Regions from separate parts of the Streptomyces sp. NPDC029836 genome, predicted to be linked through region 3. Evidence: riboswitches for the same ligand, from Rfam matches in the RefSeq annotation. Region 3 holds a riboswitch; each other region holds the start of a gene.
What was found. A riboswitch is a leader RNA that binds a small molecule or an ion and turns the genes downstream of it on or off. The one in region 3 is predicted to bind cobalamin.
Positions count from the first base shown of each region.

Region 1: linked by a shared signal. The riboswitch ahead of ACZ4XJ_RS06060 (cobalamin biosynthesis protein) and the one ahead of ACZ4XJ_RS18255 (ribonucleoside-diphosphate reductase subunit alpha) in region 3 are both predicted to bind cobalamin.
Region 2: linked by a shared signal. The riboswitch ahead of ACZ4XJ_RS03465 (ABC transporter substrate-binding protein) and the one ahead of ACZ4XJ_RS18255 (ribonucleoside-diphosphate reductase subunit alpha) in region 3 are both predicted to bind cobalamin.

Region 1 is NZ_JBVHZI010000002.1:57,256-67,413, forward strand. It holds gene ACZ4XJ_RS06045 (alpha/beta hydrolase) at 1-375, opposite strand, end outside; gene ACZ4XJ_RS06050 (inorganic phosphate transporter) at 772-2,043, shown strand; gene ACZ4XJ_RS06055 (hypothetical protein) at 2,072-2,293, shown strand; cobalamin riboswitch at 2,408-2,562, shown strand; gene ACZ4XJ_RS06060 (cobalamin biosynthesis protein) at 2,599-3,561, shown strand; gene ACZ4XJ_RS06065 (cobyric acid synthase) at 3,558-5,120, shown strand; gene ACZ4XJ_RS06070 (putative cobaltochelatase) at 5,236-7,398, shown strand; gene cobO (cob(I)yrinic acid a,c-diamide adenosyltransferase) at 7,398-7,997, shown strand; gene ACZ4XJ_RS06080 (cobyrinate a,c-diamide synthase) at 7,997-9,391, shown strand; gene ACZ4XJ_RS06085 (ZIP family metal transporter) at 9,405-10,130, opposite strand.
Region 2 is NZ_JBVHZI010000001.1:724,996-735,153, forward strand. It holds gene katG (catalase/peroxidase HPI) at 1-369, shown strand, start outside; gene ACZ4XJ_RS03455 (hypothetical protein) at 433-1,083, opposite strand; gene ACZ4XJ_RS03460 (glycosyltransferase) at 1,289-2,461, shown strand; cobalamin riboswitch at 2,858-2,985, shown strand; gene ACZ4XJ_RS03465 (ABC transporter substrate-binding protein) at 3,390-4,379, shown strand; gene ACZ4XJ_RS03470 (FecCD family ABC transporter permease) at 4,394-5,482, shown strand; gene ACZ4XJ_RS03475 (ABC transporter ATP-binding protein) at 5,482-6,345, shown strand; gene ACZ4XJ_RS03480 (AraC family transcriptional regulator ligand-binding domain-containing protein) at 6,544-7,602, opposite strand; gene ACZ4XJ_RS03485 (SDR family oxidoreductase) at 8,214-9,113, opposite strand; gene ACZ4XJ_RS03490 (MarR family winged helix-turn-helix transcriptional regulator) at 9,203-9,670, shown strand; gene ACZ4XJ_RS03495 (TetR/AcrR family transcriptional regulator) at 9,657-10,158, opposite strand, start outside.
Region 3 is NZ_JBVHZI010000005.1:379,379-389,536, forward strand. It holds gene ACZ4XJ_RS18225 (HD-GYP domain-containing protein) at 1-124, shown strand, start outside; gene ACZ4XJ_RS18230 (tetratricopeptide repeat protein) at 229-1,224, shown strand; gene def (peptide deformylase) at 1,293-1,928, shown strand; gene ACZ4XJ_RS18240 (helix-turn-helix domain-containing protein) at 2,030-2,998, opposite strand; gene ACZ4XJ_RS18245 (hypothetical protein) at 3,080-3,304, shown strand; gene ACZ4XJ_RS18250 (ribonucleotide-diphosphate reductase subunit beta) at 3,401-4,420, opposite strand; gene ACZ4XJ_RS18255 (ribonucleoside-diphosphate reductase subunit alpha) at 4,417-6,822, opposite strand; cobalamin riboswitch at 6,986-7,109, opposite strand; gene ACZ4XJ_RS18260 (GNAT family N-acetyltransferase) at 7,161-7,673, opposite strand; gene ACZ4XJ_RS18265 (YbdD/YjiX family protein) at 7,765-7,962, opposite strand; gene ACZ4XJ_RS18270 (carbon starvation CstA family protein) at 7,977-10,158, opposite strand, start outside.

The DNA.
Region 1 (10,158 bases), on a different contig from region 3:
GTTGCCCAGGTGCACCTGGGGGGTGAGCGTGACCCGGGCGCGCGGGGCGAGGCTGCCGTGGGTGACGGCGAGGAGGCCGCGCACGACGACGTCCGGTTCGTGCGGGACGTCGGGCAGGACCGGGCCGACCACGGCGTGCACGCCGGGCGCGGACAGGCCCCAGGTGCCGGGGAGCAGGGAGGCGAGCGATCGGGTGAGCGTCACCCGGCCCTCGCTGGTGGAATGGACGCTCAGCCGGGGCCCGCCGGGCAGCGGGCGCCCGGGTTCGGGCCGCAGGGCGGCGTCGGCGGCGTACCGGCCGGCCGCGACCGCGGCTGCTCCGGCACCGATCAGGGTCGTCGTGACGGCCGCTGCCGTCGCTGTCGCGGTACGCACGCCTTCAGTCTCGGGGCGTACCGGCGGGCGGGCCACCGGAGGTGATCCTTTCGCGCCGTCGTCCGGCAGGACCGGAACGCGAACGGGACTCCACCGGAACCCGGTCGCGGCGGTGGCCGGAGCGGATCCGACGGGCGCCGGAGAGGGGGCCCCGGCGCGTGATCTGAGTCTCTTCACCGCCCCGCCGGGCATGGACCGCCGGCGGAAATCCTTCCGGAAGAGGCGTGTTCGCCCCGCTCTGACGTGCATGAATCGCTATATTCGCGGAGGAACCGGGAGGTAGGTCCCGATCGTGACCCGCACCGAGACACCGCACCGCCCAACTCAGTTCACCTTCCGTTCATCCAGGTTGCCTACGGTCGCCGAGCCAATGACGTCAAACAGAAGCCTGGGTAAATGGAGCACATAACGCTTCTCCTCGGGATCGTGATCATCACCGCTCTCGTGTTCGACTTCACGAACGGTTTCCACGACACGGCCAACGCGATGGCCACCACCATCTCGACCGGCGCCCTCAAGCCCAAGACCGCGGTCGCCATGTCCGCCGTGCTGAACCTCGTCGGCGCTTTCATGTCCGTGGAGGTCGCCAAGACGATCTCCAAGGGCCTGGTCAACGAGGAAGGCATTCAGCCGGAGGTGATCTACGCCGCCCTGGTCGGCGCGATCCTCTGGAACCTCGTCACCTGGCTGGTCGGACTGCCCTCCAGCTCCTCCCACGCCCTCATGGGTGGCCTCATCGGCGCCGCGGTCGCTTCCGCCGGCCTCGACGCGGTCAACGGCAGCGTCGTCGTGACGAAGGTGCTGATCCCCGCGATCGCCGCCCCGCTCGTCGCCGGTGTGGCCGCCATGCTGGCCGCGAAGCTGACGTACAAGCTGGGCAACCAGGTCGGCGAGAAGACCTCCGCCAAGGGGTACCGCGCCGGTCAGATCGCCTCGGCCGGTCTCGTCTCCCTCGCGCACGGCACCAACGACGCGCAGAAGACGATGGGCATCATCACCCTGGCGCTGATCGCCGGCAACGCCCTGCCCGCCGGCGCCAACCCGCCGGTCTGGGTCATCGTCTCCGCCGGTCTGGCCATCGCGATGGGCACCTACCTGGGCGGCTGGCGCATCATCCGCACCATGGGCAAGGGCCTCACCGACCTCCAGCCGCAGCAGGGCTTCGCCGCCCAGACCTCGGCCGCGAGCGTCATCCTGGCCTCCTCCACCCTCGGTTTCTCCCTCTCCACCACCCACGCCTGCTCCGGCGCCGTCATGGGTGCGGGCCTGGGACGCAAGGGCGGCGTGGTCCGCTGGTCCACCGCCACCCGCATGTTCATCGCCTGGGGCCTGACCCTGCCGGCCGCCGCGCTCGTCGCGTCCGTCGCCGAACTGGTCATGCGCACCGGTGACATCGGGATCGCCGCCGTCACGGTCTTCCTGGTCGCCTCCTGCTTCGCCATCTGGGTCATCTCCCGCCGTCAGGTCGTCGACCACACCAACGTCAACGAGCTGGAGACCCCCGGCGCGACGGACGAGCCCGGTGTCGTCACCACGGCCATGGCCGCCGTCACCGTCCCGCCGACCACCGCCGCGGCCGGTACCACCGCCGCCGTGACCGACGAGGACCTCAAGGCCACCATCCCGGCCTCGACCACGACCCCCGCGGCTCCGGCCGCGGCGGTCTGACCCCGAGAACGACAGAGGAATCAGCGGTATGAAGATCGACTGGGCATCACTGGGCTCCGTCTTCGGAGTCAGCCTCACCGCCACGGTCGCCCTCGTGGCCCTGTTCACCCTGGGCCTGGTGGGCCTGTCCAAGCACGAGGCCGCCACCGAGCGCGGTGGCGCCGCGGTCATGGCCCGCAGCGGTGCCTACGCCTGCTTCGCGCTCTGCGCGGCCGCCGTGTCGTACGGGATCTACCTGATCGTCGCCTGAGACGGTGCGTCCGAAGCTCCCTCCGGTCTCCGGGGGGAGCTTTCGCATGCCCCGGCGCACACCCCGCCCCGCCCCCCGTCCCGCACCCGCCCCAGGTCAACGGCAAGTTGACGGGCGTTCGCGGTGCGTGGTGGACTGCGCGAGCCAATACGGCGGCATGGAAGAGGAAGTCCGGTGCGAATCCGGCGCGGTCCCGCCACTGTCACCGGGGCGCACACACCGTGCGCGCCCCGGGAGCCAGGAACTCTCGCCGCCGGACACGTCGAACCAGGGCGCGGACCCTGAGTGAGGACATACCTGCCACCATGCGTGCCGATCGCGTCTTCGCGTACGGCGCCACGGCGGGCCTGATCGGCGACCGGATCCTCGGGGATCCGCGCCGAGGGCACCCCGTGGCCGCCTTCGGGAGAGCCGCCGCCGCCGTCGAACGCGCCCTGTGGCGCGACGACCGCGCCCGCGGCGTCCTCCACACCCTGGTGTGCGCCGGAGGCGCGACCGCCGTCGGCGCACTGGCCGCCCGCGCCGTGCGCGCGCGGCCCGCGGCCGCCCGCGTCGCCCTGACCGCCGCGGCCACCTGGGCCGTCGTCGGGGGCACCTCGCTGGGGCGGGAGGCCCGTGCCATCGGCGGGGCGCTCGCCGTCGGGGACACCGACGTCGCCCGCGAGCGGCTGCCCCACCTGTGCGGCCGCGACCCCCAGTCCCTGGACGGGCAGCAGATGGCCCGGGCCGTCGTGGAGTCCGTCGCCGAGAACACCTCCGACGCGGTCGTCGGGGCACTGGTGTGGGGAGCCGTCGCCGGGGTCCCCGGGCTGCTGGCCTTCCGCGCCGTGAACACCCTGGACGCCATGGTGGGCCACAAGTCGCCCCGCCACCTGCGCTACGGCTGGGCCTCCGCCCGCCTCGACGACGTGGCCGGCTGGCCCGGGGCCCGCTTGACCGCGCTCGCCGCCGTCGTGGCCGGTCCCGACCGGCGGGGAGCCGTCCGCGCCTGGCGCGCCGACGCCGCCGCCCACCCCAGCCCCAACGCCGGACCGGTGGAGGCCTCCTTCGCGGGGGCGCTCGGCGTCCGGCTCGGCGGAACCCTGTCCTACGGCGGCCGGACCGAGCACCGCGCCGTGCTCAACGGGGAGACCGGGCGGCCCGTGGAGGTCGCCGACATCGAACGGGCCGTGCGCCTGTCGCGGCGGGTGACCTGGCTGGCGCTGGGCGCCTGCGTCGCGGCCCGGCTGCTGGTGGCCCGTACCGGGCGGAAGGGGCGGCGCGGATGAGCGGCGCGAGGCGCGGCGGCGGAATGCTGGTCGCCGGCACCACATCGGACGCGGGCAAGAGCGTGGTCACGGCGGGCATCTGCCGGTGGCTGGTCCGCCAGGGGGTGAAGGTGGCCCCCTTCAAGGCGCAGAACATGTCGCTGAACTCGTTCGTGACCCGTGAGGGCGCCGAGATCGGCCGGGCCCAGGCCATGCAGGCCCAGGCGGCCCGGGTGGAGCCGACGGCCCTGATGAACCCGGTGCTGCTCAAGCCCGGCAGCGACCGCAGCAGCCAGGTCGTGCTGCTCGGCAAGCCGGTGGGCGAGATGAGCGCGCGCGGGTTCTTCGGCACGGCGGGCCCCGACCGGCTCCCCGGGTCGCCCGTGTCCGGCGGTCACCGGGAGCAGCTCCTCGGCGTCGTCACGGACTGCCTGGAGCAGCTGCGGGGCACGTATGACGCCGTGATCTGCGAGGGGGCGGGGAGTCCGGCCGAGATCAACCTGCGCCGGACCGACATCGTGAACATGGGCATCGCGCGGGCCGCGCGGTTCCCCGTCGTCGTGGTCGGCGACATCGACCGGGGCGGCGTGTTCGCGTCCTTCTTCGGGACCACCGCGCTGCTGTCCCCCGAGGACCAGTCGCTGATCGCCGGCTACCTGGTCAACAAGTTCCGGGGTGACGTATCCCTGCTGGAGCCCGGCCTGGAGATGCTGCGCGGGCTCACCGGGCGGGCGACGTACGGGGTGTTGCCGTTCCGGCACGGGCTGGGCATCGACGAGGAGGACGGGCTGCGGGTGTCGCTGCGCGGCACCGTGCGGGAGTCCGTGGTGGCCCCGCCGGTCGGTGAGGACGTGCTGCGGGTCGCGGTGTGCGCGGTGCCGCTCATGTCGAACTTCACCGACGTCGACGCCCTCGCCGCCGAACCGGGCGTGGTCGTACGGTTCGTGGACCGGGCCGAGGAGCTGGCCGACGCCGACCTGGTCGTCGTACCGGGCACGCGCGGCACCGTGAAGGCGCTCGCCTGGCTGCGGGAACGGGGGCTCGCCGACGCGCTGCTGCGGCGGGCCGCCGAGGGTCGGCCGGTGCTCGGCATCTGCGGCGGCTTCCAACTGCTCGGCGAGCACATCGAGGACGAGGTCGAGTCGAAGGCCGGCGCGGTGGACGGCCTCGGGCTGTTGCCCGTACGGGTCCGCTTCGCCCGGGAGAAGACCCTGGCCCGGCCGGTCGGCTCGGCGTTGGGCGAGCCCGTCGAGGGGTACGAGATCCACCACGGCGTGGCCGAGGTGCTGGGCGGGGATCCGTTCCTCGACGGCTGTCGCGTCGGCGCCGTGTGGGGCACCCACTGGCACGGCTCGCTGGAGTCGGACGGCTTCCGGCGGGCCTTCCTGCGCGAGGTGGCCGCGGCCGCCGGGCGCCGGTTCGTGCCCGCCCCGGACACCTCGTTCGGGCTGCTCCGCGAGGAACAGCTCGACCTGCTGGGCGACCTGATCGAGGAACACGCCGACACCGCCGAGCTGTTGCGGCTCGTCGAGTCGGGCGTCCCGGACGGGCTGCCGTTCCTGCCGCCGGGTGCGCCGTGACGGCCCCGCGCCGGGACCGGCCCCGGACGCACCGGGAACACAAGACCCCCATGGCCGACGGCCGGCGCGGCGCGACGGGCGACCGGCACAGTCCACTCGAAGGAGTGATCAGCGGATGAGCAGCACCCACTTCCCGTTCACGGCGGTGGTCGGGCAGGACGACCTGCGGTTGGCGCTCCTGCTGAACGCCGTCAGCCCGGCGGTCGGCGGCGTGCTCGTGCGCGGTGAGAAGGGGACCGCCAAGTCCACCGCCGTGCGCGCGCTCTCCGCGCTGCTGCCGCAGGTGGACGTCGTGCCCGGCTGCCGGTTCTCGTGCGCGCCCGCCGCCCCCGATGCGGCCTGCCCGGACGGCCCGCACGAGCCCGGACCCGGCAGCGCCCGTCCCGCGCGGATGGTGGAGCTTCCGGTCGGCGCCTCGGAGGACCGGCTCGTCGGCGCCCTCGACATCGAACGGGCCCTGTCCGAGGGCGTGAAGGCCTTCGAGCCGGGCCTGCTCGCCGACGCGCACCGGGGAATCCTCTACGTCGACGAGGTCAACCTCCTGCACGACCACCTCGTGGACGTTCTGCTGGACGCCGCCGCGATGGGCGCCTCGTACGTGGAGCGCGAGGGCGTCTCGGTGCGCCACGACGCCCGGTTCCTGCTCGTCGGCACCATGAACCCCGAGGAGGGCGAGCTGCGCCCGCAGCTCCTGGACCGGTTCGGGCTGACCGTGGAGGTCGCGGCGTCCCGCGAACCCGCCCTGCGCGTCGAGGTGGTCCGCCGCCGGCTCGCGTACGAGGACGATCCCGCGGGCTTCGCCGGCCGCTGGGCCGGGGACGAGCGCGAGGTCCGGGCCCGGGTGGTGGCCGCGCGGGCCCTGCTCCCGAAGGTGGTGCTGGACGACACGGCGCTGCTGCGGATCGCCGCCACCTGCGCCGGCTTCGAGGTCGACGGCATGCGCGCCGACATCGTGATGGCCCGTACGGCGACCGCCCTGGCGGCGTGGGCGGGGCGCACGGTCGTGCGCAAGGAGGACGTCCGGCAGGCGGCCCTGCTGGCGCTCCCGCACCGGCGCCGCCGCAACCCGTTCGACGCGCCCGGCCTGGACGAGGACATGCTCGACGAGATCCTGGACCGCTTCCCCAACGAGGAGCCGGACCAGGAGCCCGAGCCCGACCCGGAGCCCGGGGGCCCGGACGACGACGGCCCCGAGGGCGGTCCGGACGGCGGTCCCGACGGCGGGGGCGCTCCCCCGCAGGACGAGGGTCCGGGTCCGTCGCGGGAGCCTGCTCCGCCCGCGCCCGAGGACGCCGCGGACCCCGGGTCCCCCGACGCCGAGCCGGCGGAGCAGCAGCCGTCGGAGCCGCAGCCCGCGCGGGGCGACGCCGGCCCGGACGGGCCCGAGCAGGCCGCCGTACGGGCCTCCGAGCCGTTCCGCACCCGGATGCTCAGCGTGCCCGGCCTCGGCGAGGGCGGCGCGGCCGGGCGGCGCTCGCGCGCCCGTACCGCGCACGGCCGGACCACCGGCGCCCGGCGGCCCCGGGGGCAGCTGACGAAGCTGCACCTGGCGGCGACCGTGCAGGCCGCGGCCCCGCACCAGCGGACGCGCGGGCGCAGCGGCACCGGTCTGGTGGTCCGCAAGGACGACCTGCGGCAGGCGACCCGGGAGGGCCGCGAGGGCAACCTCGTGCTGTTCGTGGTCGACGCCTCCGGTTCGATGGCCGCCCGGCAGCGGATGAGCGCGGTCAAGGGTGCGGTCCTGTCGCTGCTGCTCGACGCCTACCAGCGCCGCGACAAGGTCGGTCTGGTCACCTTCCGGGGCGCGGCTGCCGATCTGGTGCTGCCTCCGACCTCCTCCGTGGACGCCGCGGCGACCCGGCTGGAGCGGCTGCCCACCGGGGGTCGTACCCCGCTGGCCGCCGGGCTGTTGAAGGCGCGTGAGGTGTTGCGGATCGAGCGGCTGCGCGATCCCTCGCGGCGACCGCTGCTCGTGGTCGTCACCGACGGCCGGGCCACCTCGTCCGGCGGCGTCGGCGGTTCGGTCGGGGGGACGCCCCGCGAGCTGTCCGAGCGGGCCGCGCTGCTGCTGCGCGCGGAGGGGGTCACCTCGGTCGTCGTGGACTGCGAGGCCGGCCCGGTCCGGCTGGGGCTGGCCGGGGTGCTGGCCGCGGACCTCGGTGGTCCGTCGGTCACCCTCGACGGGCTGCGGGCCGACGCGCTGGCCGGGCTCGTGAAGAACGTACGTACCTCGGTGGCGTCCAGCGCCGGGCACAGCAGCAACAGGAGGGTCGCGTAATGCCCCAGGGACAGCCGTCCGTCGTTCCGGACGACGGGCTCACGACGCGTCAGCGCCGCAACCGGCCGCTCGTCTTCGTCCACACCGGCCCGGGCAAGGGCAAGTCGACGGCCGCCTTCGGGCTGGCGCTGCGCGCCTGGAACCAGGGCTGGCCGATCGGGGTGTTCCAGTTCGTCAAGTCGGCGAAGTGGAAGGTCGGCGAGGAGAACGCGCTGAAGGCGCTCGGGGAGACCGGCAAGGGCGGCAGCGTCGTCTGGCACAAGATGGGCGAGGGCTGGTCCTGGGTCCAGCGCGACGCCCAGCTCGACAACGAGCAGGCGGCCAAGGAGGGGTGGGAGCAGGTCAAGCGCGATCTGGCCGCCGAGACCCACAAGCTGTACGTGCTCGACGAGTTCGCCTACCCGATGCACTGGGGTTGGATCGACGTCGAGGAGGTCATCGAGGTGCTGCGGAACCGGCCCGGGACCCAGCACGTGGTCATCACGGGCCGCAACGCCCCGGAGAAGCTGGTCGGGTTCGCGGACCTGGTCACCGAGATGACGAAGGTCAAGCACCCGATGGACACCGGTCAGAAGGGCCAGAGGGGCATCGAGTGGTGATGTCCGTGAACGTGCCCCGGCTGGTCATCGCCGCGCCGGCCTCCGGCAGCGGCAAGACCACCGTGGCGACGGGCCTGATGGCGGCCTTCGCGGAGCACGGCCTGGCCGTGTCCCCGCACAAGGCCGGGCCCGACTACATAGACCCGGGGTACCACGCGCTGGCCACCGGCCGGCCGGGCCGCAACCTCGACGCCTTCATGTGCGGGCCGGAGCTGGTGGCGCCGCTGTTCGCGCACGGTTCCGCCGGTTGTGACCTGGCCGTGGTCGAGGGCGTGATGGGGCTGTACGACGGGGCCGCGGGGCGGGGCGAGCTGGCTTCGACGGCGCAGGTCGCGAAGCTGCTGCGGGCGCCGGTGGTGCTGGTGGTGGACGCCTCCTCGCAGTCGCGTTCGGTGGCGGCGCTGGTCCACGGCTTCGCCTCCTTCGACCCGCTGGTCCGCCTCGGCGGGGTGATCCTCAACAAGGTGGGTTCCGACCGGCACGAGGTGATGCTGCGGGAGGCGCTGGAGGAGGCCGGGATGCCGGTCCTCGGCGTCCTGCGGCGCGCCCCCCAGGTGGCGACCCCGTCCCGGCACCTGGGCCTGGTCCCGGTCGCCGAGCGGCGTACGGACGCCCTGGCCGCGGTGGCGGCGCTGGCCGAGCAGGTCCGGGCGGGCTGCGACCTGGAGGCGCTGATGGCGCTGGCCCGGACGGCGCCGCCCTTGGAGTGCGAGCCCTGGTCGCCCGCGGCGGCCCTGGCCGAGGAGACCGGCGCCGCGGACGCGGCGGCTCCCGACGCGCTCGACGGGCGGCCCGTGGTGGCCGTCGCGGGCGGGGCGGCGTTCACGTTCTCGTACGCCGAGCACACGGAGTTGCTCACCGCGGCGGGCGCGCGCGTGGTCACCTTCGACCCGCTGCGGGACGAGGCGCTGCCGGACGGCACGGCCGGCCTGGTGATCGGGGGCGGTTTCCCCGAGGTGTACGCGCCGGAGCTGTCGGCCAACGAGCCGCTGAGGAAGGCCGTCGCCGCGTTCGCCGGGGCGGGCGGGCCGGTCGCCGCCGAGTGCGCCGGGCTGCTGTACCTGGCCCGGACCCTGGACGGGAAGCCGATGTGCGGGGTCCTGGACGCGGACGCCCGGATGTCGGAGCGGCTCACGCTGGGCTACCGCGAGGCGGTCGCGGTGTCGGACAGCGCCCTCGCCGCCGCCGGCACCCGGCTGCGCGGGCACGAGTTCCACCGGACGGTGATCGAGCCGGGCGCCGGCTCCGCCCCGGCATGGGGGTTCACCCATCCGGAGCGCCGCGTCGAGGGCTTCGTCCTGGACGGGGTGCACGCCAGCTACCTGCACACCCACTGGGCGGCCCGGCCGTCGGTGGCCCGCCGGTTCGCGGAAGCCGCGGCGCGGCGCCGGTGACCGGCAGGTGAGTTCACTCCGCGAGGCCCACGACGAGCCAGATCCCCGCCACCCCGCCCACCGTGCACATCAGTGTCGACAGGGCGGGGTGCTCGTGGTGCGCCTCGGGCAGGATCTCGGCCGCCGCGAGGTACAGCAGGACCCCGCCGAAGAAGCCGAGGTACGCCCCCAGAGGTTCCTCCGGAAGGGTGAACAGCAGGGTGGACGCGGCGCCCACGACGGGTGCGGCGGCGTCCGCGAAGAGCATCAGCACGGCCTTGCGGCGGGCGTTCCCGTACAGCCGGGTCAGCGTGTACGTGTTGAACCCGTCGGCGAAGTCGTGGGTGATGACGGCCAGTGCGACGGCGACGCCCATGCCGCCGCCGACCTGGAACGCGGCGCCCAGCGCCACCCCGTCGGCGAGGCTGTGGCCGACCATCGCGGCGGCCGCGGTGAGCCCGACCTGGGGGACCCGGGCGCCGTCCTCGGCGCCGTGCGCGGCCTGACGTACGGCCAGCAGGCGTTCCACGACGTGGCCGACGAGGAAGCCCGCGACGAACAGCAGCAGCGCGAGGGGCACGCCGAACACCTCGCTGCCCGCCGCGTGCATCGCCTCGGGGAGCAGGTCGAGGCCGACGACGCCGAGCATCAGCCCGCCGGCCAGGCCCAGCACGAGGTGGCGGCGGTCGGTGACGCGTTGCGCCGTCCAGCCGCCCGCCAGCGTCATCAGGAACGCGCCCAACGCCACGATCACCGCCATGTGCCCCTGCATACCGATTGCGGGGGGC
Region 2 (10,158 bases), on a different contig from region 3:
AGCGCCCCCGAGATGACGGTGCTCGTCGGTGGTCTGCGCGTGCTCGGCGCGAACCACCAGCAGTCACGGCACGGGGTCCTCACCACGACGCCCGGGACGCTGACGAACGACTTCTTCGTCAACCTGCTCGACCTGGGCACGACGTGGTCGGCCGTCGCCGGGGACGGCAACGCCTTCGAGGGTCGCGACGCGGCCACCGGCGAGGTCAAGTGGACCGGCACGCGCGCCGACCTCGTGTTCGGCTCGAACTCCGAGCTGCGGGCGCTCGCGGAGGTCTACGCGAGCGACGACGCGAAGGCGAAGTTCGTGAAGGACTTCGTGTCCGCCTGGGACAAGGTCATGAACCTCGACCGGTTCGACCTGGCCTGATGGTGACGTCCGGGCCGGCCGGTGTCCTCCGGCCGGCCCGGATCGCCCCCGTCCGCACTCCGGTCAGAACTTGACCTTGGTGGTCGAGAACGTGACGGGCTGCGCCGGGTCGGCGTAGCACTGGAAGGGGTCCCACTCGTTGGTGGTCGGCTGGAGACGGTCCCAGCCGAACGCCGTGTCGGTGAAGCTGGAGCCGCCGGCGCCCGTGGTGAGGGTGCCGCTGCCCGGGGCGCGCAGGGTGACTTCGAGGTTCGGGAAGTCGAACTCGACGCCGCCGGCCCACTCGCCGTCCGACTTCACGCGCAGGTCGTTGCCGGTCCGCTCGACCCACTGGTTGGCCGTGCCGAGGTTGCTGCCGCCGGTCAACTTGTAGCTGAGGACGGTGGCGTTGGCGGGCACCTTGTAGTTGAACGAGATGGTGTTCAGCAGCTTGTTGTAGTCGGCGATGGCCTTGATCGGCGCCGAGTCGAACGTGACCTTGAAGGTGTGGAACGGGGCGACCTTGGCCGGCGCCGTGGTGGTGAAGTTACGGCTGTACTCGACCGGTATCCACTCACCGGAGAGCCGGGTCTGGCAGACGTACGGGAGGGTGCTGGTCGTCGTGACCGCGGGCGACCCGGTCGCGGCGGCGGTACCGGGCGCGGCCAACATCGCGGTCAGGGCGAGGCCCAACGAACCGACTGCTCCGCCCGTCAGCTTCCACTTGCGCTGCACTGAGGTTCCTCTCTCTCGTGTCTCTCGTGTCCGGCGAGGATCGGCTCCCGCCTGTGCCGCGACTCTTCGCCATCCGGATGGAGATTCGTTGGAACGAACGTCGAGTTCCGGACACGGGCGCAGGGTCGGGCCGGCCGAGAGGTGGCGGCCGGCGCGCGTGCGCACTTTCGAGCGGAGTTCCAGATCCGTGCCGGAGCATCCGGTCATGAAAATACTGTTCGTAGGCGGAAACGGCGCCGGCACGATCTTCCCCAACATCCCGCTGGCCCAGGCGGCCCGCAACGCGGGCCACGAAGTGATCATGACCGGGCCCGAGGTGACGATGCCCGCCATCGTCAGCTCGGGGATCCCGGCCGTCCCCGTCACCCCGCGGACCATCGAGGACTGCCGGCACGACCGGCAGGGCCGTCTCGTCCCGACGCCGGCGAACGGACCGGAGCGCAACATCGCGATCGGCCGCATGTTCGGCCGGCTGGCGGCGAGTTCACTGCCCGGCCTGATCGATCTCGTGGACCGCTGGCGGCCCGACCTGGTCGTCTCGAACGTGCTGACCTACGCGGGCCCCCTCGCGGCCCACCACGCCGGCGTGCCCTGGGTGCGGTTCGCGATCGACATCGGCGAACCGCTCTCCGTCGACCTCGGGGCGCAGTCCGAACTCGCTCCGGAACTGGAGGCGCTCGGCCTCCAGGCGCCACCCGCCCCGGACTTCTCCCTCAGCGTCCTGCCGCCGAGCCTGCGCCCCCTCACCGCGCCCCCGGCGCTGTCGCTGCGTCACATCGCCTACAGCACACAGGTTCCGTTGGAGCCGTGGATGTACACCAAGGGGAGACGGCCGCGCGTGCTGGTCAGCGCGGGTAGTCGGGTGACGCCGAGCGATCATTTCGAGCCGTTGCGCGGCCTGGTGGAAAAGGTCGGGTCGCTGGACGTGGAGCTGCTGGTGGCGACCCCGGAGGCCGTGGCCCGCGCGTTGGAGCCGACGCTCCCGGCAGGCGGCCGCGCGGGCTGGCTCCCGGTGGACGTCCTCGCCGCGACCTGTGACCTGGTGGTCCACCACGGGGGCGGGAACACCACTCTGAGCTGCCTGGCGAACGGCGTCCCCCAGGTGTTCGTACCGAGCATGCCGGGCCTGGAGGAGCACGGCGCGCGGATCTCCGCGCACGGGGCGGGCCGGCTGGTGCTGCCGGAGGACGACACGACGGAGAACGTCGCCGGAGCCGTCGAGGACCTGCTCACGGACCCGTCGTACCGCGAGGCCGCCGGGCGGCTGCGGGACGAGGCGCGGCGGATGCCCTCCGCCGCCGAGGTCGTCCGGGAACTGGAGCGATCGGTGCACGTCCACCGGGCTGCCGTCGCCGCCACCGCCGCCGGTACGGTTTGACACCTCGCATCGGGCGGGGACGGCGGTTGCCCGCCGTCGTACGGAGGGACGAGCAGCGGGCGTGGGCCCGAGCGGGGGCCGGAACGTCGCAGGTGCGTTCCGGCCCTCCTGTTCGACGTACGGGTGTCCGGCGTCCGGGTGTCCGACGTACGGGTGTCCGACGTCCGGGTGTCCGACGTCCGGGTGTCCGGCGTCCGGGTGTCCGACGTACGCGCATCCGGCGTACGAGCCGCCTCCACCGGGTGCTCCTGAGCTGCCGCGCGCGGTCCGCGCGGCGCGTTCGCGCACGTGGCGGCCCTGGACGGTACCCGAGTGACCGGGAGATCGCCAGCCGTGCGGCGCGCACGGCCGGCCGGCGGCGACGGTGGGACACCCGCGGGCTTGACGCCCCGGGCCGGGTCGTGTTGCACTCCGGCTGATAAGTACTCAGCACCAGGGGAAGCCGGTCGAAATCCGGCGCTGACCCGCAACCGTAGGCCCGGCAACCACCGGGCGAGTCGGAACACCTGGCGCGCAGTCATGTACACGAGGAACGCCGTCGCGGACTACGGTGTGGCCGTCAGCAGCTCCCCCACGGCTCGACCGTGCACGGGAGTGCATCGCCACGCAGCCAGCCCGCCCGGCAGGGACGAGAGGCCGGCGGTGGCGACCGAACAGTGGCAGACGCGGCACCCGCACCCCGGACGGCACCTGCCGTCCCCGGTCACCGCGACGCTCCCGACCCCCGGCACACGAGTGGCCTTCCTCACGCTCCCCCGCCGACGTACGGGCCGCGTCCGCGATCCCCTCGGGCCGTCGACCGAACCCGAGACGTGGCGACCTGACGCCTGACGCCCGACGTCCGACGCCCGGACCCCGAACCGTCGTGCCACGGGGCCCACTCGGCGTCGAAGACCATCCGTTCCATCCGCGGTGAGAGGACCCACCCATGCCCCGCAACCTCCCGAAGACCCTGCTCCCCGCACTCGCCGCGGCCCTACTCGTATCCGGCTGCGGAGGCGGCGGCGCGCCCGCCGCCGGCCCCTCGTCGGCCGCGCCCGTGAAGGGTTTCCCCGTCACGGTGGACAACTGCGGGGTGAAGACCACCTACCGGCGTCCGCCTCAGCGGGCCGTCTCGCTGAACCAGCACGCGACCGAGATCATGCTGGCGCTCGGCCTGGAGAAGTCGATGGTCGGCACCGGCTACCTCGACGACCGGATCCTCCCCGAGTACCAGGGCGCGTACGACAGCGTGAAGGTCCTGTCGAAGGAATACCCCTCCTTCGAGGTCCTGTTGCAGGCCGAACCGGACCTCGTCTACGGAGGATGGTCTACGACCTTCGCCGAGAAGGAGGGCCGTAGCCGCGCCGCCTTCACCAAGGTCGGGATCAACACGCACCTCAACAGCGAGGAGTGCCCGACCGGTCCGGTCGACGCGGCCGCGATGGACGCGGAGATCCGCACCGTCGCGAAGATCTTCGGGGTGCCCGAGCGGGGCGAACAGCAGGTGACGAAGCTGCACGGGGTCCTCGACCGCGTCGAGTCGCAGCTCGCGGGCGTGCCGCCGGTCAAGCTCTTCGTGTACGACAGCGGCGACAAGACGGCCTTCACCGCGGGCGGCAAGGGCATCGGCAACGAGATGATGCGTCGGGCCGGCGGGGTGAACCTCTTCGCCGACCTCGACAAGGCCTTCGGTGACGTGTCGTTCGAGCAGGTGGCGCAGCGCGCGCCCGAGGCCATCGTGATCTACGACTACGGCGACCAATCGGTCGAGGACAAGAAGAAGTTCCTGCTCGCGCACCCGGCGCTGAAGGAGGTACCGGCGATCAAGAACCAGCGCTTCGCGGTGTTGCCACTGTCGTCCACCGTGCTCGGTGTGCGGATGCCGGCGGCCGTGGAGTCGCTGGCGCGTCAGCTCCACCCGGGCCGGGTCCAGTGACCGGGGTGAAGGCCGTGGCGTCCGGGCCGGCCGCGGAGGCGGGCGTCCGCCCGCCGGCCGCGGCGGTCCGGGGGCGGCGGGCGGGGGCGCCCTATCCGATCGTGCTGGCGCTCCTGGGCGTTCTGGTGGCGGGCACCGCGACGGCCGGGATCGCGGTCGGCTCGATCGGCGTGCCCGCCGGTCAGGTGTGGGGCATCCTGCTGCACCAAGTGGCCCCGGCTCTCGTCGAGCCGACGTGGACCCCGGTGCGCGAGACGATCGTCGTCGATGTCCGGTTGCCCCGGGTGCTGTTGGCCGGCGTGGTGGGCGCCGGCCTGTCGGTGGCCGGGATGGCGTTGCAGGCGCTGGTCCGCAACCCGCTGGCCGACCCGATGCTGTTGGGGGTGTCCTCGGGGGCCTCGGTAGGGGCCGTGCTCGTCGTGGTGCTGAACCTGAGCCTGTTCGGCCTGTTCACCCTGCCGATCGCGGCGTTCTGCGGGGCGCTGGCCGCCCTGGTCGCCGTCTACTTCCTCGCCCGCTCGGGCGGCCGGATGACGACGGTACGACTGGTCCTGGCGGGCGTGGCGACGGCCGAGGTGCTGTCGGCGGTGGCGAGCTTCCTGATCGTCACCTCGAACGATCCGCACAAGACGCAGTCCGCCCTGCGCTGGATGCTCGGCGGCCTGGCCGGCACCACGTGGACGACGGTGTGGATCCCGGTCGGTACGGTCCTGATCGGGACGGCCGTCCTGCTCGGCCTCTGCCGTCCCCTGAACCTCCTGCTGGCCGGTGAGGAAGCGGCCGCGGCCCTCGGGCTGGACGTGCACCGCTTCCGCGGCGCCCTGTTCACGCTGGTGGCCCTGATGATCGGCACGATCGTCGCGGTCAGCGGACAGATCGGCTTCGTCGGGCTGATCATGCCGCACGTGGTGCGGCTGCTCGTGGGGGCCGACCACCGGCGGGCGCTGCCCGCCGCCGCGCTCCTGGGGGCGGCGTTCCTGATCGCCGCGGACCTGGCCGCCCGGACCCTCATGAGCCCGGAGGAGATCCCCGTCGGCATCCTCACCGCCCTGGTCGGCGGTCCCTTCTTCCTCTGGCTGATGCGACGGAAGGCGGCGCGGTGATGAACAAGCCGAACGTGACGACCGGGGCGACCGGGGCGACCGGCACGACCGGAACCCCCGGGTCCCTCGAAGCCGAGGGAGTCAGCGTCGTCCTGGGCGGCAAGGTCCTCGTCGACCGGGTGTCCCTGCGGGCCGATCCCGGCGAGGTGGTGGGCCTGGTCGGGCCCAACGGGGCGGGCAAGTCGACGCTGTTGCGCACCTTCTACCGGGCGCTGCGACCCACGTCGGGGCGGGTGCTGCTGGACGGCGACGACGTGTGGCGGATGCCCGGCAAGCGGCTCGCCCAGCGGCTCGCGGCCGTGTTGCAGGAGACGTCCGGGGACTTCGAGTTGACGGTGTACGACGTGGTGGCCATGGGCCGCACCCCGCACAAGCGGGCCTTCGCGGGCGATGACGCCGCCGACCGCGACGTCATCACCCGGTCGTTGGACGAGCTCCACGTGGGCGCGCTGGCGCACGCGCCGTTCGACCGGCTGTCGGGCGGGGAGAAGCAGCGGGTGCTGATCGCCCGCGCGCTCGCCCAGTGCACGGGGACGATGGTGCTGGACGAACCGACGAACCACCTGGACCTGCGCCACCAACTCGACGCCCTGCGACTCGTCCGGCGCCTCGGCGTCACGGCCGTCGTCGCCCTGCACGACCTGAACCTCGCCGCCGCCTTCTGCGACCGCATCTGCGTGATGGCCGCCGGCCGCGTGATCGTGACGGGCACTCCGCGGGAGGTGCTCACGGCGGAACTCCTGTCCGACGTGTACGAGGTGGAGGCAGAGGTCATGGCGCACCCACGCACCGGGGTGCCCTTCATCAGCGTGCATCCGGGCCTCGACGGTCCGCCGGGTCGGGTCGCCCCTTCCGAGCCTTGACCTGACCTGCTTCGACGTGCTCCGGCCTGCTCCGGCCTCACCCGGACGGCGCTGGAGTGGACGGCGGGCCGCTGCGGGTACGTGACCACGGCCGACCGGGTCGCCGCGGCCTGGTGACGGCCGGCCGGGCGGTCCGGTGACACACGAAGACCTCACACGCTCCTCGCGTGAGCGGTCGGACAAGTGCTGAGGCGGGTCCTAGCCGGTGGGGACTCGGCCGGTGGGGAGTCGGCCGGCGCGGCGCAGCCCGGCGGGGGTGGTGCCGTACCAGCGGTGGACCGCGCGGCGCAGGGCGCGGGCGTCGGCGTAGCCGCTGCGGGTGGCGACCGCGTCGAAGGTCAGGTCGGTGTCGTGGAGCAGTTGGGTGATGTGGGCCCGGCGTACGGCTTCGACCTCGGTGCTCCAGGTGGTGCCGTGTTCGTCCAGGCGGCGTTGCAGGGTTCGGGTGCTGAGGGCCAGGCGCCGTGCGACGCCGGTCAGCGTCGGCGCGCCCTCGTCGTGGGCGGAGACCAGGGCGGCGCGGAAGAGGTCCAGCCAGTCGCGCAGGGGTATCGCCGAGGCGAGGGTCCGGTCGGCGTGGTCGCGCAGGACGGCGGAAAGGCCGATCTGGGCATGCGGGTTGGGGGCCTTGAGGTCGGCGGCGAGGAAGGTGATCGAGCTGACCGGGGCTTCGAACTCGATGGCGCGGGTGCCGTACAGCCGGGTCAGGGCGTCGTGTCGGCGGGGTGTTTCGGCGGCCAGCGCGACGTGGACGGGGACGAGGTCGCGGCGGGCGGCTTCGCCGAGCCGGCGCCGGTACACGCCCAGTGCGTACGAGCGGACGGCGCAGGCGGCCGGGTGGGACAGGTCGGACTCGTTGATGTGACTGATGGTGATCCGGTCACCGTCCTCGGCGATCCGCAGGTTGTCGGTGCGGGTGTCGAGGACGGTGGACAGATAGGCAGCCGCGTCCCGGATGCCGTCGAGCGGGGTGGCCGCGGAGGTGATCAGGTAGTCCCAGACCCCGAGGGTGCCGATGGCCGACTCCTGCGCCATCAACAGGGAGGTCTCCGTCCACGAGGCGTGGCCTGTCGTCAGTTCCAGGACGCGGATGATCGAGGCTGCGGGAGTCCGGCACGCGTCGTCGTCGAGGTGCTCGCGCGCCAGACCCAGCAGGTGGGCGTAGGTGTGTGGGGGTACGCCGACCAGCTGTGCGGCTTTGACGTTCAGTCGGGTGAGGGCGGACGAGGTCGTCCCCTGGTGTGCGTGTGAGACCACGAGGGCTGAGCATAGACCAGCGGGATTCGGCCACTTCACGCCGGAGGCCGGCGTCGGGTGTCCCCTTCGTGGCGCGGCCGGTCCCCCGTGGCGCGCGCGGTCCTCCGGCCGGCGCGTGCCGTCCTCGACCGGGGCTCGTTGGCGGCCCTAGCGTGGTGGTCGTTCGGGTCACGGCGCCGCCCCCCGCAGAGGGTGGCGCCGTCGATCCGCTGAGGTGGATGGCGACGGTCCTGCCGTACGGGGGTCGGACGGACCGCGCCATTGCCCGCGGGTTCAGGAGGACTGGCGGGTGTACGAGCCAGGCGTCTCGCCGAAGTGACCCTGCGGGCCGATCGCGGAGTTCGTCGCGCGGGGGCTCCGTCACAGGACGTTCATCAGGATGATGGCCACGAGGTTCAACAGGATGACGGCGATGACACCGCCCACGGCCATCCAGGCCCGTTGCGATTCGTCCATGCGTACGAGGCACCTCCCGGCTCGGGCGCGTCACCACGCGCGGCTCCGGCGGCGGCCGCTCGGGGGCGGTCCGCCCCCCGCCATCATGCCCCGGTTCCACCCGGCGCACAGTTCGGCCGCCGGTGGCCGCAGCGACGCGGTCGCACCCGCTCCGGTCAGGACACCCACCCGGTGGTCATGCCGAGGACGGCGGAACCGTCCCCGTCGGCCAGCTTCGTCCCGGTGAAGTCGCGGGCCCACTGCGAGGTCTGGATGCGGAACGCGGGGCGGTCCTCGGTCAGGGCCTCCATGACCGCCTCGGCCGCGCCGGCCGGGGTCTGGGCGCCGTCCAGGAACTGGCCGACCGTACGGTCGACGTAGCTGCGCATCGCGTCGGCGTACGGGCCGGCAGCGGCGATCCGACCCTCGATGTCGAGTCCGATGTTGTTGACGAACTCGGTGGCCACGGCGCCGGGCTCGATGACGGACACGCTCACGCCGACGGCGCCCGCGACGGGGGCGAGGCTCTCCATGTACCCCTCGACGGCGAACTTCGCCGCGCAGTAGGCCTCGTTGAAGGGCTGACCGACGACGCCGCCGACGCTGGTGACCGTGATGAGTCGACCCCCGGTGGCCCGCAGGTGCGGCAGGGCGACCTTGGAGACGTTGAGGACGCCGAAGAAGTTGACCTCCATGACCTGGCGGACGTCGGCGACTGTTTCGAGTTCGAGGGTTCCGACGTGTCCGGCGCCCGCGTTGTTCACGACGGCGTCCAGCCGGCCGTAGTCGGCGATCACGCCGTCGATCGCGGCGGCGACCGAACGCTCGTCGACGACGTCGAGCTGGCGGATGTCGACGTCCACGCCCGCCTCGGCGGCTGCCTCGCGCAGGGCGTCGGCCCGGCCGGTGTCACGCAGGGTGGCGATCGTGCGCCAGCCGGCCCGGGCGGTGGCAATGGCGGCGGCCAGGCCGATTCCGGAGGACGTTCCGGTGATCAGAACGGTGCGGCCGACTCCGCCGGAGGGCGCGGAAGCGGCGTCGGGCGTGGCTTCGGGGGTGACGGGGAAGGACGTCATGGCGGTCGCCTTTCACGGAACGTGATTTATGTGCGTGCACACACACCATAAAGTTATGTGCGTGCGCACGCAACCTCTAGACTGCCGACATGCCGAAGAAGCTCACCGAAACCGAGATGCCGGCGGCCGACTACGCCTTCTACGGACTGGTCTGGGCCGGCACCGTGATGACCGACCGCGTCGACCGGGCCCTCGTGAAGGCCCACGACCTACCCGTGTCCTGGTTCGAGGTCATGTTGTGGCTGGCCTCCAGCCCCGAGCCCGTACCCGCCTCCGTACTCGGCAACAGCACCCTGCTCAGCCGAAGCCAGGTGTCGCGGGTCGTGGACGCGCTACAGGCACGGGGCCTCGTGACGCGCACGCCCTCCACCCGCGACGCCCGGTCGGTGGAGGTGTCCCTCACGGAGGCGGGCCGCACGGTGTTCGCCGAAGCCGACGCCACCCGCCACGCAGCCCTCGCCCCGGCCTTCACGGACCTCCTCGACGAACGGGACCTGGAGGCGCTGGGCACCGTGTGGCGCAAGCTCAAGGCCGCGAAGGACGTCAAGGACGCGTAGGCCCGACCGCCGCGCCCTCGGGGACGGTCGGCGCCTCGGAACCGACGGCGTCTTCGGCGGACGCCAGCCCCGCGGCGGCCGCGAAGAGGCGGGCGCAGCGCCGCGTCATGGCCGCGGGGGTCTGCTCCGGGTGCTTGACCCACCAGCGCACGAGGGTGGCGACCAGGTCCCGCCAGACGTACTTGAGCGCGTCGGCGTCCAACGGGTCGCTGGATCCGGTCGCGCGCAGCAGCTCGGCGGTGCCCCCCGCGGCGAGCCCGTCGATGGCGGCCCAGTACTCCGAGGCCCGCCGCACGGCCTCGCCGTCGGGCGGCAGGGTGATGTCGTAGAGGACGAACCACGCCTCCCGCTGCCCCTCCAGGGCCGTGAAGAGGGCGTGCAGCACGCGCAGGGGGGTGTGCGGCGAGGTCCCGCTCGGGCCCATGGCCGCACGGATGGTGGCGAGGACGCGGTCGCCGACGGGGACCAGGCAGGCGACGTAGAGGTCC
Region 3 (10,158 bases):
CGCGGCCCTGGAGCGGCTGCGGCTGGGCACCGGGCACGAGTACGAGCCCGGAGTCGTGGAGTCCTTGGCCCGGGTTCTGGCCAGGGGCGGGCGGAGCCGAGTCGTTTCCGTTCCACCGGGGTAACCCATGGGTAATGAGCGGGCGTCCGAGCGGGCATGGTTGGATGCAGTAGGAGTGTCCGTGAGGGTGTCCGCAAGGCTGCACCGTTGGACCGGCAGGCGGGAATCGTGAGGATCTTCGGGAAGGTACGGCATCGGCCCTCCGCCTCGTGGCGGCAAGCCACCGACCGCGCGTTCACGCTGATCGGTGACGGGCGGTACGAGGACGCGGGCGCGCTCCTGACCAGAGCGGCGGACCTGGAGCCCTGGTTGTCGGAGTCCTGGTTCAACCTGGCCCTGCTGCACAAGTTCCGCCACGACTGGGAGCAGGCACGGGCCGCGGGGCTGCGGGCGGTGGCGCTCCTGGACCGTGAGGCGGGCGCCCCGGACTGGTGGAACGTCGGCATCGCCGCGACCGCGCTCCAGGACTGGCCGCTGGCCCGCCGGGCCTGGCAGGCGTACGGGCTGAAGGTGCCCGGGGACCCGCACAGCAGCGCGGGGACCGGCGAGCCCGTCGGCATGGAGCTGGGCAGCGCCGCGGTGCGGCTGTCGCCCGAGGGCGAGGCCGAGGTCGTGTGGGGCCGCAGGCTCGATCCGGCCCGGATGGAGGTCCTCTCGATCCCGCTGCCCTCCTCGGGGCGGCGCTGGGGCGAAGTCGTCCTGCACGACGGGGTCCCGCACGGCGAGCGGGTCACCGCGGCCGGGCCCTCGTACCCCGTCTTCGACGAGATCGAGCTGTGGGCGCCCTCGCCGGTGCCGACCTGGGTGGTGCTGCTCGAAGCGGCCACCGAGGCCGACCGCAACGCGTTGGAGCAGCTGGCCTCGGACGCGGGCTTCGCCGCCGAGGACTGGTCCTCGTCGGTGCGGCTGCTGTGCCGGACGTGTTCGGAGAGCGCGATGCCGAGCGGCGAGGCCGCCGGCGACCACCTGGACCCGCACGACCACAGCGAGCCCGGTCACCCCGGCCCGCTGGGCCACCGCACGGCGGGCTCCGGTCCGCTGTGGGTGCCCGAGCGCGAATGCGGCATCGCCGCGCCGGCCGGCCTGGTGCGCGGGCTCCTGGACGGCTGGGTGGCCGACAGTCCGGACAGCCGGGAGTGGCGGGATCTCGAAGAAGTCTGCTGAGTGCGGGCCGTAGGCTGTACCGGTCACATCGGTGGCTCGGGCGAATCTACGGAAGGCGTACGGCGGACATGGCGCAGCAGGAGAACCAGGTGGTCCCGGTCGACGACGAGGGCTGGGTCGTGGACACCGAGGACTGTGAGGCGCGCGAGCTCGCCCACCGCGAGCGGGGCACGTCCCGCCCGATCACGGTGGTCGGCAACCCGGTGCTGCACCGGGAGTGCAAGGACGTCACCGAGTTCGGCGAGGAACTGGCTCAGCTCATCGACGACATGTTCGCCAGCCAGAAGACCGCCGAGGGCGTGGGCCTGGCCGCGAACCAGATCGGCGTGGACGCGAAGGTCTTCATCTACGACTGCCCGGACGACGACGGCAAGCGCCACACCGGTGTCGTCGTCAACCCGAAGCTCGTCGAGCTGCCGGCCGCGGGCCGCGTGCTGGACGACTCGAACGAGGGCTGCCTGTCCGTCCCGACCGCCTACGCCGCGCTGGCCCGCCCGGACTACGCCGAGGTGACCGGCCAGGACGCGCGGGGCAACCCGATCAAGGTCCGTGGTACCGGCTACTTCGCCCGCTGCCTCCAGCACGAGACCGACCACCTGTACGGGTACCTGTACATCGACCGGCTCTCCAAGCGCGACCGCAAGGACGCCCTGCGCCAGATGGCGGAGAACACCCCGCGCTACGAGGTCGTCCCGAACGACTGATCCGCGCCCCGTTCGGCCGTGAGGGCCCCGCACCGGATGCCGGCGCGGGGCCCTCGTCGTGGGACGGCCGCGCCCGGCACCGCCGGTCGGGCCGCCGTCGCTCAGGCCACCGCGCGCGGCCCCCGGAAGGCGCGGCGGAAGGCGTTCGGGGTGGTGCCGAGGGTGCGCAGGAAGTGGTGGCGCAGGGCGGCCGCGTTGCCGAAGCCGCTGCGGCCGGCGATCGCGTCGACGGTCTCGTCGGAGGACTCCAGCAGCTCCTGCGCGAGCAGCACCCGCTGGCGCAGCACCCACTGGTACGGGGTGGTGCCCGTCTCCTGCTGGAAGCGGCGGGCGAAGGTGCGCGGGGACATGTGCGCGCGCTCCGCGAGCTGCTCGACGGTGATCTCCTCCGCGAGGTGGCGGGCCATCCAGCCGAGCACCTCGCCGACCGTGTCGCAGGAGGTGCGGGGCAGCGGTCTCCGGATGAACTGCGCCTGACCGCCGTCGCGGTGCGGCGGTACGACCATCCGCCGCGCGATCGTGTTGGCGACCTCGGCGCCGTGCTCCTGGCGCAGCACGTGCAGACAGGCGTCGATGCCCGAAGCGGTACCGGCGGCCGTGATCACCGGCCCCTCGTCGACGTAGAGCACGTCCGGGTCGACCAGGGCGCGCGGGAAGCGGCGCGTCAGCGCGGGGGCGTGCATCCAGTGCGTGGTGCAGCGGCGCCCGTCCAGCAGCCCGGCCGCTCCCAGGACGAAGGCCCCGCTGCACACGCTGAGCACCCGCGCCCCCCGGTCCACGGCCCGTCGCAGGGCGTCGAGGAAGCGCTCGGGGTACTCCCGTACGGCCGCCTTCCGGTCGGCGGGCAGGCAGATCAGGTCGGCCTCCTCCAGCCGCTCCAACCCGTACCGCGGCGCGATGGCGAAACCCACGTCCGCCATGGTCAGCGGGCCCTCCTCGGCTGCGCACACGGCGAAGTCGTACACCGGCATTCCCTGCTCGCTCCGGTCGATCCCGAAGACCTCGCAGAAGATCCCGAACTCGAAGGGCGCCACCTCGTCGACGAGCGCCACCGCCACATTCCTCAGCATGGCCCCAGTGTGGCAGTAATTCGCTCTTCGATGACAGTCCTGCCACTGGCCGGGTTCCATCGACGGGGTGACAGTGGAGACATGAACACGTTCCTGAGCTACCTCGCCGTCCTCGCCGTCGCCGCCCTGCTCCTCGCCCCCAGCCTGTACGGGGTTCTGCGCGAGCGGCGCGTCGACCAGCAGCTGCGGGCCGTGGAGCACCGGGTCGTGTGGCTGCCGCGCCAGAAGGCGGGCGGACGGACACCGGCCCCGGTCCGGCCCGGCCGACGGCCCCTCGTCCGGCGCCGGGGGCGCCTCGCCCACTGAGCGCCGCCGACGCCCTCCCCGCCCCGGAACGCGAAGGAGCCGGGACGCGATCGCCTCGCGTCCCGGCTCCCGTCACAGCGGGGGTGCGCGGCCGTACTAGAAGTCCTCGTCCAGGTCGACCGTGCCCTCGACCGCGACCTGGTAGGCCGACGGGCGGCGCTCGAAGAAGTTCGTCAGCTCCTGGACGCCCTGGAGCTCCATGAACGAGAACGGGTTCTGCGAGCCGTACACCGCGGGGAACCCGAGGCGCACCAGACGCTGGTCCGCGACGCACTCCAGGTACTCGCGCATCGACTCGGTGTTCATGCCCGGCAGACCGTCGCCGCACAGGTCACGACCGAACTGCAGCTCCGCCTCCACGGCCTCCTTCAGCATGTCGGTGACCTGCTGCTGGAGGGCGTCGTCGAAGAGCTCCGGCTCCTCCTTGCGGACGGTGTCCACGACCTCGAAGGCGAAGTTCATGTGCATCGTCTCGTCGCGGAACACCCAGTTGGTGCCCGTCGCCAGACCGTGCAGCAGGCCCCGCGAACGGAACCAGTACACGTACGCGAAGGCGCCGTAGAAGAACAGGCCCTCGATGCACGCCGCGAAGCAGATCAGGTTCAGCAGGAAACGACGGCGGTCGGCCCGCGTCTCCAACTGGTCCAGCTTCTCGACCTCGTTGATCCACTTGAAGCAGAACTGCGCCTTCTCGCGGATCGAGGGGATCTCCTCGACCGCGTCGAACGCGGCGGCGCGGTCGTCCGGGTCGGGCAGGTAGGTGTCGAGCAGCGTCAGGTAGAACTGGACGTGCACGGCCTCCTCGAACAGCTGGCGCGACAGGTACAGCCGCGCCTCCGGGGAGTTGATGTGCTTGTACAGCGTCAGCACGAGGTTGTTCGAGACGATCGAGTCGCCCGTCGCGAAGAACGCGACCAGCCGGCCGATCATGTGCTGCTCACCGGGCGTCAGCTTCGCGAGGTCCGCGACGTCCGAGTGGAGGTCGACCTCCTCGACGGTCCAGGTGTTCTTGATCGCGTCCCGGTAGCGCTCGTAGAAGTCCGGGTAGCGCATCGGGCGGAGCGTCAGCTCGAAGCCCGGGTCCAGCAGGTTCTTCTTCTTGTCGGTGGTGCTCACTGGCAGGCCTCGCACGATTCGGGGTTCTCAAGGGAGCAGGCCAGCGCCTCCGCGTCGGTCACGGCCTGCGGGAGCGCCGCGGGGGCGGCGGCCTGCGCGGCGCGGGCGATCTTCGTTGCCGGGCGCGAGCGCAGGTAGTACGTGGTCTTCAGGCCCTGCTTCCAGGCGTACGAGTACATCGAGCTGAGCTTGCCGATGGTCGGCGTCTCCAGGAACAGGTTCAGCGACTGGGACTGGTCGAGGAACGGCGTACGGGCGGCCGCCATGTCGATCAGCCCGCGCTGCGGGATCTCCCACGCGGTCCGGTACAGCTCGCGCACCTCGGCCGGGATCCAGCCGAAGCCCTGCACGGAGCCGCTGGACTCGCGCAGCGCCTCGCGGGTCTGCGCGTCCCACACGCCGAGCCGCTTCAGCTCGCTCACCAGGTACGCGTTGACCTGGAGGAACTCACCGCTGAGGGTCTCGCGCTTGAAAAGGTTGGAGACCTGCGGCTCGATGCATTCGTACACGCCCGCGATCGAGGCGATCGTCGCCGTGGGCGCGATGGCCAGGAGCAGCGAGTTGCGCATGCCGGTCTTCGCGACGCGGGCGCGCAGGGCGTCCCAGCGCTCGGGCCAGTTCAGCTCGACGTCGTAGTGGTCCGGGTGCAGGACACCGCGGGCGGTACGGGTCTTCTCCCAGGCCGGGAGCGGGCCGCTGCGCTCGGCGAGGTCGCAGGAGGCCTCGTACGCGGCGAGCATGATGCGCTCGGAGAGCTTCGTGGACAGCGCCTTCGCCTCGGGGGAGTCGAAGGGCAGCTTCAGCTGAAAGAAGACGTCCTGGAGGCCCATCGCGCCCAGACCCACCGGACGCCAGCGGGCGTTGGAGCGCCCGGCCTGCTCGGTCGGGTAGAAGTTGATGTCCACCACGCGGTCGAGGAAGGTCACGGCCGTGCGGACGGTCTCGTCCAGGCGCTCCCAGTCGATCTCCCCGCCGTCGGCCCCCCGCACGACGAAGGCGCCCATGTTGATCGAGCCGAGGTTGCAGACGGCCGTCTCGCCGTCGTCGGTGACCTCGATGATCTCGGTGCACAGGTTCGAGGAGTGGACGACCGAGCCCGGCTCGGCGGTCTGGTTCGCCGTGCGGTTGGAGGCGTCCTTGAAGGTCATCCAGCCCTGGCCGGTCTGCGCGAGGGTGCGCATCATCCGGCCGTACAGGTCGCGGGCGGGCATGGTCTTGCGGGCCAGGCCGTCCGCCTCGGCCTTGCGGTAGGCGGCGTCGAAGGCGTCGCCCCACAGGTCCACGAGTTCGGGGACGTCGGCGGGGGAGAACAGCGACCACTGGCCGTCGGAGTTCACCCGGCGCATGAACTCGTCCGGCACCCAGTGCGCGAGGTTCAGGTTGTGCGTGCGGCGCTGGTCCTCACCGGTGTTGTCGCGCAGCTCCAGGAACTCCTCGATGTCCGCGTGCCAGGTCTCCAGGTAGACGGCGGCGGCGCCCTTGCGCCGGCCGCCCTGGTTCACCGCGGCGACGGAGGCGTCGAGGGTCTTCAGGAACGGGACGATGCCGTTGGAGTGGCCGTTGGTGCCGCGGATCAGGGAACCGCGGGCGCGGATGCGGGAGTACGACAGGCCGATGCCGCCGGCGTGCTTGGACAGGCGGGCGACCTGGTGGTAGCGGTCGTAGATCGAGTCCAGCTCGTCCAGCGGGGAGTCCAGCAGGTAGCAGGAGGACATCTGCGGGTGCCGGGTGCCGGAGTTGAAGAGCGTGGGGGAGGACGGCAGGTAGTCGAGGCGGCTCATCAGCCGGTAGAGCGAGGCCACTTCCTCGACGGCCTGGACGCTGTCGTCCGCGGCGAGACCGCAGGCGACGCGCAGCATGAAGTACTGCGGGGTCTCGATGACCTGGCGGGTGATCGGGTGGCGCAGCAGGTAGCGGCTGTGCAGGGTGCGCAGGCCGAAGAAGCCGAAGCGGTCGTCGGCGCCCTCGGCGAGGGCGTGCTCGACCAGCGAGTTCAGCCGGGCGGCGTGGGCCGCGACGAACGCGGCCGTGCGGTCGGCGATCAGGCCCTCGCGGTGGCCGACGGCGACGGACCCGGCGAACGAGGAGGAGCCCTGGCCCGCGGCCTCGTCGGCGACGGCGAGGGTCAACAGCCGGGCGGCGAGGCGGGAGTACGCCGGGTCCTCGGAGATCAGACCGGCCGCGGCCTCGGTGGCCAGCCCGCGCAGTTCGGCCTCGTCGGCGACGGAGCTGCGGCCGCGCAGGGCGGCGGCGGCGACCCGGCCGGGGTCCGTGTCGGGCAGGTCGGCGGTGAGTTCGGTGAGGGTGCGCAGCAGTGCGGTCCCCGGGCCCTCGGGCGCGAGCGCGGCCTCGTTGGCGGACTGGGCGGACTCGGCGCGCGGTGCGGCGGGCGCGATGGTCACGGGGGGAGCTCTCCCTCACTCGGCCCGGTCTTCGACGGGGCGGGGAGAGCGGGCGCACGCGGGAAGGCCACGCACCGGCCCGGACAGGGCAGGCGGTACGTGCACCGCGTGGCGTCCACCGGCCCAACCGCGAGGCCCGGACGTGTCGGCACCCGGTTCGGTCGAGCCGGGCGCGCTGTCGGCAGGTCCTCGGACTTGCGGACGCACCAATGGGTGCACTTCATACCGTTGCGGGACAGTTCCGGATTCGCACCGGATTCCCCTGCGGCGACAGCAGGCATGAGCATACATGTGGGGGCGGCCCGTTGCGGTAGCCCCCACATGTTGTGTCGGGGTGGCTACTGCTCGGGTGCGTACAGCTCCAGGGCGTAGGTGATCAGCGGCACCGTGGGCATCGGGGACCAGTCCCGGGTGGGGGTGCGGACGAAGCCCAGCCGGCCGTACAGCCGGTGCGCGGCCGGCATCTGCGGCTGGGTGGACAGCACCAGCCGGGTCACTCCGGGAAGGGACCTGGCCCGCTCGGCGCAGGCCCGTACGAGGGCCTCGCCGGCGCCCTTGCCCCGGCCGGCGGCGGCCACCGCGAGCATCCGGAACTCGGCCTCGCCGGGGCCGGCTATGTCGGCGAGCGGGCTGCCCGGCGGGGCGAACGTCACACCGCCCAGCAGGCGCCCGTCGAGCACGGCGACGAGCACCTCGCCCTCCCCGGCGCGGCCGGCGACGTCGCGCAGCGCGCGCTCGTAGGAGCCGTCGGGGTTGCCGTCGAGCAGACCGTCCCCGAGGTAGGCCAGCGCGGTGATGTCGCCCAACTCTTCGTACTCGGCGGGGAGCGCCGCCCTGATCGTCATGTCCATGCGTCGAGTGTGCGGGACGGACGCGGGGCCCGGGCGACCCGCTCACGCGGAAGGGCCCCGCCGGGGGTGGCGGGGCCCTTCCCAGGGGTGCTCAGCAGCAGCGGAAGCCCTCGCGGGGGTCCGCCTCGCGGGCGTCGGTGCGGGCCCGTTCGAAGGCGCGGCGGGTCATGACCCCGGCCTGCGGGTCGTGGGCCCGGGCGTGGGCGACGTAGCGGTCGTACGCCGCCTCGCCGGAGAACTCCCGTACGTAGTACCGGGCCTTCGCCAGCGCCTCCCGCAGTCCGCCCACCGCGCGCGCGGTGTTCACGCGACGGGCTCCTTGACCTTGCCGCCGCCGCTGTCGAGGCCGGCCGCCGCCAGTTCGGCCTTCTCCTCGGCCGTGGCGATGAGCCCGGCCGGGGCGACGATCTTCGACTCGGACCACGGGACCTCGGAGAGGCGGACCGACTCGGGGTGGGCGATCGCCCTGAAGCAGGTCCGGCCCGCGTCCACCAGCACGATGATGATGAGGACCGCGAACAGCACCGACAGGACGCCGTCGACCGTGGCGTTGGTGACCACGGTGTGCATCTCGTCCATGGTCTTGGCGGGCGGCAGCACCTTGTCGGCGTCGATGCCCGTCTGGTACTTGTCGCGCTGGGCGAAGAAGCCGACCTTGACGTCCTCGGAGAAGATCTTCTGGTAGCTGGCGGTGAGGGTGACGGCCACGTCCCACGCCAGCGGGACCCCGGTGACCCAGGCCCACTTCAGTCGCCCGGACTTCACCAGCAGGGTCGTGCAGACGGCCAGCGCGACCGCCGCGAGCAGCTGGTTCGCGATGCCGAACAGCGGGAACAGCTGGTTGATGCCGCCCAGCGGGTCCTTGACGCCGACCCACAGGAAGTAGCCCCAGCCGCCGACGACGACGGCGCTCGCGAGCCACACGCCCGGCTTCCAGCTGACGTCCTTGAAGGACTTGTTCACGTTGCCGAGGGTGTCCTGGAGCATGAACCGGCCCACGCGGGTGCCCGCGTCGACCGTGGTCAGGATGAACAGGGCCTCGAACATGATGGCGAAGTGGTACCAGAACGCCTTCATGCCGGCGCCGCCTATGACGGCCGAGAAGATCTCCGACATTCCGAGTGCGAAGGTCGGCGCGCCACCCGTACGGGAGAGCAGGCTGCTCTCCTCCACGTCCTTCGCGGCCTGCGCGAGGGCGTCCGGGCTGATGGCGAAGCCGAAGTTGGAGACGGCCGCGGAGGCGGTCTCGACCGTGGTGCCGATGACGCCGGGGGGCGAGTTCACGGCGAAGAAGAGGCCGGGCTCGATGATGCAGGCGGCGATGACGGCCATGATGGCGACGAACGACTCTGTGAGCATGGCGCCGTAGCCGATGACCCGGACCTGGGTCTCCTTCTGGATCATCTTCGGGGTGGTGCCGGAGGCGACCAGGGAGTGGAAGCCGGACAGGGCCCCGCACGCGATGGTGATGAAGACGAAGGGGAACATCGAGCCGGCGAACACCGGTCCGTCACCCCGTGCCGCGAAGTCGGTGACCGAGGGCATCTGCAGCGTCGGCATCGCGATGACCACGCCCAGCGCCATGAGCGCGATCGTGCCGACCTTCATGAAGGTGGACAGGTAGTCGCGGGGCGCGAGCAGCAACCACACCGGCAGCACCGAGGCGACGAAGCCGTAGGCGATCATCCAGACGACCAGCGTCTCCTTCTCCAGGGTGAAGGTGTCCGCCCAGGAGGACTCGGCGACCCAACCGCCCGCGACGATGGCGAGCAGCAGCAGCGCGACGCCGATGGCGGAGACCTCGGTGACCCGGCCCGGCCGCAGCACGCGCAGGTACACGCCCATGAAGAGGGCGATCGGGATGGTCATGCCGATGGAGAAGACGCCCCAGGGGGAGTGCGCCAGGGCGTTGACGATGACGAGGGCCAGCACCGCCAGCAGGATGATCATGATGGCGAACACGGCGACCAGGGCGGCGGCTCCGCCCACCGGCCCTATCTCGTCCCGGGCCATCTGGCCGAGCGAACGGCCGTCGCGGCGAGTGGAGAAGAACAGCGTCACCATGTCCTGGACGGCGCCGGCGAAGATGACGCCGACGACGATCCAGATGGTGCCCGGCAGGTAGCCCATCTGCGCGGCGAGCACGGGACCGACGAGCGGACCCGCGCCGGCGACGGCCGCGAAGTGGTGGCCGAAGAGCACCCGACGGTCGGTGGGATGGAAGTCGACACCGTTGTCGAGGCGTTCGGCGGGGGTGGCCCGGGTCTTGTCGACCCTCAGGACGCGCCGCGAGATGAAGCGCGCGTAGAAGCGGTAGCCGATGGCGTACGAGCCCAGCGCGGCCGCGAGCAGCCAGGCGGCCGAGATCTCCTCGCCCCGCGAGAGGGCCAGCACGCCCCAGCCGATGGCTCCGATCAGGGCCACGAGCGCCCACACGGCGATTTGCTGAGGGGAGAGGCGGCCCGACGGAGAGGGCGAGTCGGGC